DNA from 2 places in the Paenibacillus sp. PK1-4R genome. Region 2 is predicted to be linked to the other one. Evidence: predicted binding sites of a transcription regulator. Region 2 holds the regulator's gene; the other holds the start of a gene.
The links. Region 2 encodes CtsR, which represses protease genes until heat stress. Its sites were predicted from a motif close to ATGGTCAATAAAGGTCAAACA; they were not measured.
Positions count from the first base shown of each region.

Region 1: a site for CtsR is predicted at 3,766-3,786, ahead of clpP (ATP-dependent Clp endopeptidase proteolytic subunit ClpP). Genes of this name have one in related genera too.

Region 1 is NZ_CP126535.1:180,898-186,426, forward strand. Features, by position in the region: gene QNO02_RS00880 (HPr family phosphocarrier protein) at 250-519, shown strand; gene QNO02_RS00885 (SIMPL domain-containing protein) at 676-1,428, shown strand; gene QNO02_RS00890 (stalk domain-containing protein) at 1,816-2,913, shown strand; gene clpP (ATP-dependent Clp endopeptidase proteolytic subunit ClpP) at 3,081-3,677, opposite strand; tRNA gene QNO02_RS00900 (tRNA-Arg) at 3,854-3,928, opposite strand; gene QNO02_RS00905 (sugar-binding transcriptional regulator) at 4,355-5,380, shown strand; gene gap (type I glyceraldehyde-3-phosphate dehydrogenase) at 5,487-5,529, shown strand, end outside.
Region 2 is NZ_CP126535.1:6,164,110-6,169,638, reverse strand. Features, by position in the region: gene QNO02_RS26940 (GNAT family N-acetyltransferase) at 1-942, shown strand, start outside; gene QNO02_RS26935 (CtsR family transcriptional regulator) at 1,404-1,865, shown strand; gene mcsA (protein-arginine kinase activator protein McsA) at 1,897-2,421, shown strand; gene mcsB (protein-arginine kinase McsB) at 2,450-3,520, shown strand; gene QNO02_RS26920 (ATP-dependent Clp protease ATP-binding subunit) at 3,705-5,529, shown strand, end outside.

The DNA.
Region 1 (5,529 bases), 980 kb from region 2:
AGTAGGGTAAAGTAACAAGGTCGACTGTTTCTGCTGAACAGAAAGGTCGGGAAAGTCAACCGTTAAGGATCTAGAAGACTTACTTAGGTCATTGGATGTGCTGTTCAAAAGATGAAATAGGGCAAGATAACGTCCGTCAAAGCACCCTGAGTTTTTTCTTCTAGTGTCCTGCACGGGTTAATGGTATAATGTTGTATAAATATAATTGTGTATTTAATGTCCAGATTTCATAATAGGGGGTAAGTTTCCATGACAAAGCACCCGGTAGTTGTCCGTTTGAAAACGGGTCTCCATGCCAGACCTGCGGCACTGTTCGTTCAAGAAGCGAATAAGTACTCGTCTGAAGTGTTCGTCGAGAAGGACGACAAAAAAGTTAATGCAAAAAGTATCATGGGGATCATGAGCCTTGCAATTAGCACAGGTACGGAAATCCAGATTAGTGCAGAAGGCGCGGATGCCGAACAGGCTGTAAACGCTTTAGTTAGTCTGGTAAGCAAGGAAGAGCTCGAAAACCAATAAGATATGATCAATCCAATGAAGAAGTCCCGAAAGGGGCTTTTTTGCGTTATTGACGTATTTGCTATCGTCAAGTGCAACATTATGGAATTTGTCCCGTCTGTTAAGGTATCAAATCGATTAAAGTTTGAGATGTTAACACATAAGGAGGCTATCGTGATGGGAAAACAATGGATGAAACCGTTTGGTGCAGTGCTGGTGGCAAGTACGTTGCTTGTTGGAGGAACAGCATGGGTTGCACCAGGCAACTATGCTTACGCTGCAGAGGTTCAGGGAGTACAACAGAATGTGATTAATGTTGTGGGTAAAGGTGAGATTCAGGTGAAACCTGATATCGCTTATCTGTCCATTGGTGTGAACAGTACTGCAGAGACAGCTGCATCTGCTCAAAAAGCGAATGCTGCGAAAGTTCAAAAAGTATCCAATTTGCTGAAGAACACGTGGAAGATCAGTGCAGACGACATTCAAACGAGTCAGTTCTCTGTACAACCCAACTATACGTATAGCGAAAAAGACGGACAGCAAATTAAAGGATATACAGCGCATCATACGCTGACTGTCACATATCGTGAGATGGACAAGATCGGCGAGTTGCTCGATGCTGCTTCGGGGGCAGGTGCCAACAATATTGAAAACGTGCGCTTTACTGTAGAAAATCCGGAAAGTTATGAGTCCCAAGTGATTGAGAAGGCTGTTGCCAACGCAGATGTGAAAGCTGGCGCCATTGCAAAAGCAGTTAAACGTCAACTGGGTGCTGTTCTTTCCGTGAGCCAAGGTGATGCCAATGTGCCTGTATTCTATGCAAGCGAGGCGTTGATGTCCAAAGCACAAGATACAGCAGGTGGCACTGAGATTGAAACAGGCCAGGTTAAAGTAAGTACAATCCTGAATATCACGTATGAAATGAAATAAACAAGAGTGAACTAGGATTGTAGGCTCAAGTAACCTTTTCAAGAGTCATTTGAAGGGGGACAACGAAATAATGACAAAGACTTTGTCCTGTGGACAGAGTCTTTTTTGTTGGAAAAGCAAACTTTGATGAAGTTGGATAGGAGGGTGCCTTTTTAAAGCAACATGAAATGCTGGTTATTGGTATCTTTTTTGTATAGTTGTTCGTGACAAAAAGGTCATATCCCCTTATATTTTCGGTCTGATATTCATCAACATTGTAACTCGAGCTGTAAACCTTTCCGAAATCGGGTTAATTATAATAGAGAGGTGAGCGTATGAGATATGCGATCAGGTCAGGATTACATACGCAATGATCCTTAATTGTGAATTCAGAGAGGAGTTTTATATATGACATCATGGAAAAAATGGACAAGTGCATTGCTTGCAGCAGGAATTATTGTAGGTAGCGGTTCGGTATGGCAGGATAGTTCGGTTCAGGCAGCATCGGTATCCTCGAAAGTGACAACCCCGACTGAGGTAACTCTGAAATCGGGTGGAAAAACACTGACTCAAAAAGGACTTCTTCAAGGTGGCTCAACTTGGGTCTCTCTTACGGCAGTTAAAGATGTGGCAGGTGGAACCCTGAAATATGATGCAAAAACCAAGTCATATACGGTAACAGCAGCAAACAATGCGATGACCGTTAGCCTGATGGATGGACAGCCAAACGTTTATATTAACGGATATTACCCTCAGGTGGAAGCGAAATTGATTCAGGGTCGATTGTATATTCCATTCTCGGCAATGAGAGATTATCTGGGTGTACAGGGGAATTGGGATGGCAAAACCAAAACGTTGACACTTAGCAAGGTGAAACAAAATAACGTGAAAATTAAAGCGGCAACAGTTAATGTCACTGTGAAAAACGCTGAAGTAGATGTTCAATATCCACAGGTGAGTGGACTTGCCAGCAAAGAAGCTGAAGCGGCGATCAACAAAGTGCTCAAAGACGAAGTGGATGCTTATGTAGCTGACTTCAAGAAACAGACATCTGAATTCGGCGGTGCAACAGCCAACCGTCCATATGCATTTGAGAGCTCTTATGTAGTGACGTACAATGAAAAAGGCGTGTTGGGACTTATTACACAACGATACGAAGATTATGCTGGCGCTCATGGTATGACATACCGTACGGGCCACACCTTTGCACTGGACACAGGCAAGGAGCTCACGTTAGATGATGTGCTGCAAAATAATAAAACCATGCGCGAAACGTTGGGTAAAAAAGTGGGCGAGCAACTGAAAGCCCGCGGTGGATACCTTGATGGGTATAAAGGGTTAAATAAAGATCAGGATTTCTATGTGACACCAACGGGTGTGGTTGTGTTCTTCCAGCTGTATGAGTATACGGCGTACGCAGAGGGATTCCCTGAAATGCCATTTACGTATAAAGAGATTCTCCCTAAAGGCACAGAACCATTTAGCAATGTAACGGGAACCAAATAAAGAATCATTATTGTGCACTGATCAGTTATCTTTCTTATAAAATGAAAAAAAGAAGCCCACATCATGATTATGATGTGGGCTTCTTCTCGTATAGACAACACAATGAGGTGTTGCTGATTACGTTAGGTGTTATTATGTCAACGCGTAGACCGTGGTCTACGTCACACTTAGATACCTTGGGAACCTACGTTTTCAATAACTTTATCAATGATACCGTAATCGGCAGCTTCAGCAGCGCTCATGAAGTAGTCACGATCTGTATCTTTCTCAATCCGCTCAAGCGGTTGACCTGAACGCTCAGAGATGATGCGGTTCAAGGTATCACGCATTTTCAGGATGCGGCGAGCACGAATTTCGATGTCTGAAGCTTGACCTTGAGCACCACCAAGTGGTTGGTGAATCATGATCTCACTGTTAGGCAACGCAAAACGTTTACCTTTTGCACCGGCATTCAGCAAGAATGCGCCCATGGAAGCCGCCATACCTACACAGATGGTAGATACATCCGGTTTGATGAATTGCATTGTATCGTAAATGGCCATACCGGCTGTAATCGATCCGCCTGGGCTGTTAATGTATAAGTGAATGTCTTTCTCCGGATCTTCCGCAGCCAGGAACAACATCTGTGCCATAATGGCATTAGCCACTACGTCATTAACATCGCTACCAAGGAAAATAATACGATCCTTCAGCAATCTGGAGTAGATGTCGTAGGCGCGCTCACCCCGGTTGCTCTGTTCAACGACCATTGGAATAAAACTCACGTGAAAAACCTCCTTGGAATGTAAATGTTATTGGTGTTTATAATTAAACTGTTACCGTATTACCCACATAATAAACAATTCCAAACAAAAAGTCAAAGAAAGTCAAACTAACTTACAAAAAAAAGAAACCTTTCCGGTTTCATTGGTTAAATGGGTTATGAGCTGTTAAATAAAAATGGCGCGCCCGCCAAGAATCGAACTTGGATCTCAGGCTTCGGAGGCCTACGTCATATCCATTGGACCACGGGCGCACATTATGTGACAGCAATATTGATTATAGCTCATGAAATATTTAATTGCAAGCAGTTCGTTGTGGTATTGGTTTGGATTAACCCAAAAATGATCATGATGAAGAAGAGTGGATAAAGAGTGCATTTAAGTAAATGCTATTAGAGGTTTTGGACATGCCGTATGAAATGTGTTTCTGAGCGATATGTAGATGGAATTCTTTCGTTTCTTCTATATATGGTATGCGTGAGCTAGTCCTTGATCATGGAAGTCTAGGATTGTGAAAATAGGCGCGTACAAACGCTGAATGCGTGTCGAAATAACACGTTGAAACACTTGCATGTCACGTCAGTTTTAGGTAGAATAGACGTGGGACTTAAAAAGTTAACCCGGGACGTTTTAGGGCCACGAAAGAGAGCTTGGAACGAGAACTTGCGGGAGTGGAAAGCATGCGAACGATTTTAGAAGTACAAAAGCAGCTTCTGCCTGATCTCATGGATATCTTGAAAAAGAGGTATACGATTCTGCAACAGATCATGTTATCGGATGTGATCGGACGGAGAACGTTAGCTAATTCCATGCAGATGACCGAGCGGGTTCTGAGGGCTGAGACCGATCTGTTAAAGGCTCAGGGACTTATTGAAATTGACAGTGCAGGGATGAAGATCAGCGAGGCAGGGTATGATTTGCTGCAGCAGTTAGAGCCCGTAGCCAAAGAGTTGTTCGGATTATCCGAGCTGGAAGAGCGCATCAAGCAAGCCTACGGTCTGCAAAAGGTAGTTGTGGTTCCTGGTGATTCGGACGTTTCTCCATTTGCCAAAAGGGAACTGGGCAGAGCCGGAGCGAAGGCTCTCGGCAATATCATGAGTGACAACGACGTTGTCGCCGTTACTGGCGGATCAACAACGGCCGAAGTCGCAGAGCAACTGACTCCGCCAACATCGCTCAAAGGTGTCTGGTTCGTACCGGCACGCGGTGGACTTGGAGAAAGCCTTGAAATTCAGGCAAATACGATTGCATCCACAATGGCAAAACGGGTAGGAGCGCAATACAAACTCCTGCATGTACCGGATTTGCTAAGTGATCATGCCTATGAATCATTAATCCAGGACCCCAGTGTTCAGGAGATTCTGCAGCTGATTCGGCAATCGCGCATTGTTATTCATGGAATTGGTGATGCCGTGGAGATGGCGACAAGACGTAAACTTGCGACGGAGATTATAGATGAACTTCAGGAGCAAGGAGCCGTATCTGAATCTTTCGGTTATTACTTTAACGATCAGGGTAAGGTGGTACATACCATGCTTACACTGGGTATGCGACTTCAGGATATTGAACGAACCGATGTTGTGATTGGAATTGCAGGTGGCAAAAGCAAAGCTGCTGCTATACATTCCGTGTTGCGATTTGGTCAGGAAGATATTCTGATTATTGATGAGGCTGCTGCCGAAGTCATCGTTGCTGAAATGGAATAAGGGTTTACTTTGCAACACAACAATTGTTGTCTTGACGGACTTCACCGTCTGTCTTGAATATATAAGTTTCATAAAAAATTAATCAAAACTTGGGAGGAACTTACTCATGATTAAAGTAGGTATTAACGGTTTTGGACGTATTGGACGCT
Region 2 (5,529 bases):
GCCACCTGGCCAGAGTATAGACGCAAAGGCTGGGTAGCGGGTCTGCTGAAGCATGCATTGGAAGAAATGAATCGTAACAAACAAAGTATATCGTTCTTGCATCCATTCTCTTTTGGTTTCTATCGGAAGTATGGATGGGAGACTTATGTTGAATTTAAACGTTATAGAGTACCTACAGCTCATTTGCCTCTGAAAAAGGCGACACCTGGAACGATTCGGCGTGGGGATCCAGGTCTCAGCATATTAAAGGAAGTATACAGTGCTTATGCTGAGCGTTATAACGGAACTCTGGTTCGGGATGATGCAAGGTGGGAGAATTCAGTTCTTGTTAATGGGACCAGCCAGAAGGCTGTATATTACGATGAAGCTGATGCAGCACAAGGTTATCTTTTATATGAGGTTAAGGAAAATAAGTTTACCATTAAAGAGATCATCTATCTGAATGAAGAGGCTAGGCAAGGGCTGTGGACCTTCATTGCTAACCATGATTCCATGATTCAGGAAGTTACGTTGCAGGCACCAGCCAGTGATACGCTTGCTTTCCAATTGGATAACCCACGGATTCAGCAAGAAATCGTACCTTATTTTATGGCGCGTATCGTTAGTGTAGAGCAGTTTATATCCCAGTATCCATTTGCAAGCCAGGACTCACCGGTGCAGATTGTTCTACAGGTAGAGGATACCCACGCTCCGTGGAATGAAGGAGTATGGCAATTAAACGTAGCGATGAATGGAACAGCGTCCATATGGAAAACTTCAGAACCAATTACTGATGATCAGACCATTAAGGTGGATATTCAATCCCTTACCGCAGTGCTGATGGGGTATCGCAGACCAACGGAAATGGCACGGATCGGAAGAATTCACGGACCAGAAGCAGCAATTAAGGCTTTGGAACAAGCGATTCCTGAACGGGAAACCTATTTGCTCGATTTCTTCTGATGACTATTCCCACTGCTCCATTTAACTTGATTAGCTTATATAGAAATATGGCGTGATCGAAAGACAAATGGACTTCTCCAGCAATTTTGGGGAGGTTTTTTTGTGTCTGGGGAATATTTCGTGTAAAATCGTAAAAAATGAATAGTGACCCCACTTGGCAAAACCACAAAATATGCTATAATGGTTATAAAGTCAAAGAAAGTCAAAGTCAACTAAAGGTTTAATACTTAAGTAGCTTTCTTTCAACAATCTGATGCATGATCGCCAATATACGGGATTCATCTCATCGGAGGATCAAGGGAATATTAAAGGACCTTCGTGCTTCCTTCGCTCTCCTGTTGATACCTGTGGAAGCAAGATTCGCTGTTTTCCTGATTGGTTAAATGGGTAGAGAAGGTGTACTCTGTGGGGGCGTGTGGGTCCTTATTGACTTAACGTTTCAGACAGTGGAGGATGATTGGATGCGTAATATCTCTGATATTATCGAACGATATCTGAAGAGTATTTTGCATGAAAGTCCCGAAGGAATGGTTGAAATTCAGCGTAATGATCTGGCAGATCAATTCTCATGTGTACCTTCCCAGATCAATTATGTCATCAGCACACGTTTTACACTCGAGAAGGGATACCTGGTAGAGAGTAAACGCGGCGGTGGTGGTTATGTTCGCATACAGCGCATTGAATTACCGGCCCAATCAGCTCTGCATAATCATTTGCACCATAGTATTGGTGAAGAGATCGGGCAGACAGCTGCCGAAGGTTTGATCTATCAATTGGAAGAAGCACGCTTCTTGAGCAAGCGGGAAGCCGGGTTGATGCGAGCTGCTGTATCTAGAGAGGTTATATTAGTCAAACTTCCTTACCGGGATCAAATTCGTGCCAGAATGTTGAAGGCGATGTTAATATCTTTGCTCGGTAAATGAAAACTATCGGGGTCAAAGGAGGTACATCAATATGCTGTGCCAAGAATGCAATAAACGTCCGGCGACACTTCATTTTACGAAAATCGTAAATGGAGAGAAGACGGAATTCCATATTTGTGAGTCATGTGCCCGTGAAAAAGGGGAAATGATCCCTGGAACAGCAGGTGGGTTTTCCATTCACAACTTGTTGTCCGGATTGCTTGATTTTGATCCAGCCAGCAAAAGTGGATCGGCAGGAACACCACCTGCAAAAGCACTTCAGTGTGAAGAGTGTGGTATGACGTACTCACAATTCAGCAAGATAGGCCGATTTGGCTGCAGTTCATGTTATAAATATTTTGACAGCCGTCTGGACCCTTTGTTCAAGCGGGTTCATGGTAGTACGTCCCATGTAGGCAAAGTGCCTGCACGAGCTGGTGGTCGCATCAAGGTGAAACGGCAAATCGCTGATCTGAAGCGTGAGCTCCAGGAGAGCATCGCGCAAGAGGAATTTGAAGAGGCGGCTCAGATCCGTGACCAGATCAGAGGACTTGAAAAAGGAATAGCTCAGGAGTAAAGTTTGTCATGAGTAGGAGGGATGCGTAATGCCTAATCTGCGCTTTACAGAGAAGGCGCTCAGCGACTGGATGCGCAGTGATGCGGCTGATTCCGAAATTGTCATTAGCAGCCGTGTCCGGATTGCACGCAACCTTCAGCATGTTCCGTTTCCGATGCTGGCTTCCAATGAGCAATCGGAAGAGGTGCTGAATAAGCTGAGCGAAGTACTTCAATACGATGACGTTCATGCCTTTGGGGATTTTCATACGTTGGATCTGATCGATATTGACGAACTCGACAAACGGGTGCTGGTGGAGAAACATCTCATCAGTCCAAGTCTTGCGAATGAATCCAGGAATGGTGCGGTTATTCTCAGTGAGGATGAGTCGGTCAGTATTATGATTAATGAAGAGGATCATCTTCGTATCCAGTGCCTCTATCCGGGGTTCCAGGTGAAAGAAGCCTGGGAGAAAGCTTCCGCAATAGATGATGCTTTTGAAGCGCACGTGGACTATGCTTTTGATGATCGCAGAGGATACTTAACCAGCTGTCCTACCAATGTAGGTACAGGTGTTAGAGCATCGGTTATGATGCACTTGCCTGCCCTGGTGATGACGCAACAGATAGGCCGTATTCTAACCGCAGTTTCCCAAGTGGGATTAACTGTAAGGGGGATATATGGTGAAGGCAGTGAGGCGATGGGTAACCTGTTCCAGATCTCGAACCAGATTACATTGGGACAGACCGAACAGGAAGTCATCGAGAACCTGCATGGTGTTGTATTACAGATGATAGGTCATGAGCGTACAGCCAGAGAACGGTTAATTACCGACTCCAGACTTCGGATTACGGATCGTGTCATGCGTTCTTACGGCATATTGTCTCATGCAGCTATTGTTGATTCTAAGGAAGCTGCACAGCGCTTATCGGATGTACGCCTTGGCGTGGATCTCGGCTTACTGGATGGATTGTCCATCACGGTAATGAATGAGTTGAATGTGATGACACAGCCGGGATTTTTGCAGAAAACATTCGGGGAAGATATGCGCACAGATGAGCGTGACATCTATCGTGCTCAGTTGATTCGTGATACGATCAATGCAGCGAAGCAGTCCTAGCTTAGCCTGATATTGTATTGAATTATGGTTTCATGCCGCATTGCGGCTTTTATATAATAAGGCATGACGAATGCCAAATGACTTTATTCGCAGCACGGCTGCAAACAAAAATGATATGAAGAATACGACGGTTATTTTATTACATGACCCTCGTTTTATCCAAAACCATGGAGGTGCAGGAGATATGATGTTTGGAAGATTTACGGAACGGGCCCAAAAGGTGCTCGCACTCGCGCAGGAAGAAGCTGTCCGTCTCGGTCATAATAACATCGGTACTGAGCATATTTTGCTCGGCCTCATTCGTGAAGGCGAAGGCATCGCAGCCAAAGCACTGATCGGCCTGGGACTCGGATTGGAAAAAATTCAGGATGAAGTAGAAACGCTGATTGGCCGTGGCCAAGAGCAACCTACCAACATTGCATATACGCCACGTGCGAAAAAAGTAATTGAACTGTCTATGGATGAAGCTCGTAAATTGGGCCACACCTATGTAGGCACAGAGCATATCCTGCTCGGATTGATTCGTGAAGGCGAGGGTGTTGCAGCACGTGTGCTCAATAACCTGGGAATTAGCCTGAACAAAGCACGTCAACAAGTGTTACAGTTGCTTGGCAGCAGTGAAGCTGTATCCAGTCATAATGGAACACCTGCCAATGTCAGCACACCAACACTGGACAGTCTGGCACGTGACCTCACGGCTTACGCCAGAGAGAATAACCTTGACCCAGTCATTGGGCGTAGCAAAGAAATTGAGCGTGTCATCCAAGTGCTCAGCCGTCGTACCAAGAACAACCCGGTATTGATCGGTGAGCCAGGTGTAGGTAAAACAGCGATTGCTGAAGGCCTTGCACAAAAAATCATTGCAAATGAGATTCCGGAAACATTGCGCGACAAACGTGTAATGACCCTGGATATGGGTTCAGTAGTCGCTGGAACCAAATATCGTGGTGAGTTTGAAGATCGTCTGAAAAAAATTATGGATGAGATTCGCCAAGCAGGTAACATTGTCCTGTTTATCGACGAATTGCATACCTTGATTGGTGCAGGCGGAGCTGAAGGTGCCATCGATGCTTCTAACATTTTGAAACCGGCTCTGGCCCGTGGAGAACTGCAATGTATCGGTGCGACAACACTGGATGAATATCGTAAATACATCGAGAAGGATGCAGCGCTTGAGCGTCGTTTCCAACCGATTACTGTAGATCAGCCTTCTCCGGAAGAAGCGATTCAAATTTTGCATGGCTTGCGTGACCGTTATGAAGCGCATCACCGCGTGAAAATTACGGACGAAGCGATTGTACAGGCGGTTAAACTGTCTGACCGTTACATCACAGACCGTTTCCTGCCAGACAAAGCGATTGACCTGATTGATGAGGCGGGTTCCAAAGTAAGATTGAACTCTTACACGATCCCACCAAACCTGAAACAACTGGAAAGCCGTCTGGAAGATATCCGTAAAGAAAAAGACGCTGCAGTTCAAAGCCAGGAGTTCGAAAAAGCCGCAGCGCTTCGTGATACGGAACAAAAAATCCGTGAAGAGCTGGATGTAACGAAGAATCAGTGGAAAGAAAAACAAGGTCGCACGGATTCTGAAGTAACACCTGAGGATATTGCACAAGTGGTAGCCAACTGGACAGGAATTCCGGTGAACAAGCTGAAAGAAGAAGAGACACAACGCCTGATGAATCTGGAATCAATTCTTCATGAACGTGTCATTGGCCAGGATGAGGCTGTGAAATCGGTCAGCCGTGCGGTTCGTCGTGCTCGTGCGGGATTGAAAGATCCAAAACGTCCGATGGGTTCATTCATCTTCCTCGGTCCTACTGGGGTAGGTAAAACAGAACTTGCTCGTGCTCTGGCTGAAGCAATGTTCGGTGATGAAAATGCAGTAATCCGGATTGATATGTCTGAGTATGGCGAGAAACATTCAACTTCCCGACTCGTCGGAGCGCCTCCAGGATATGTTGGATACGAAGAAGGTGGTCAGCTGACAGAGAAAGTTCGTCGCA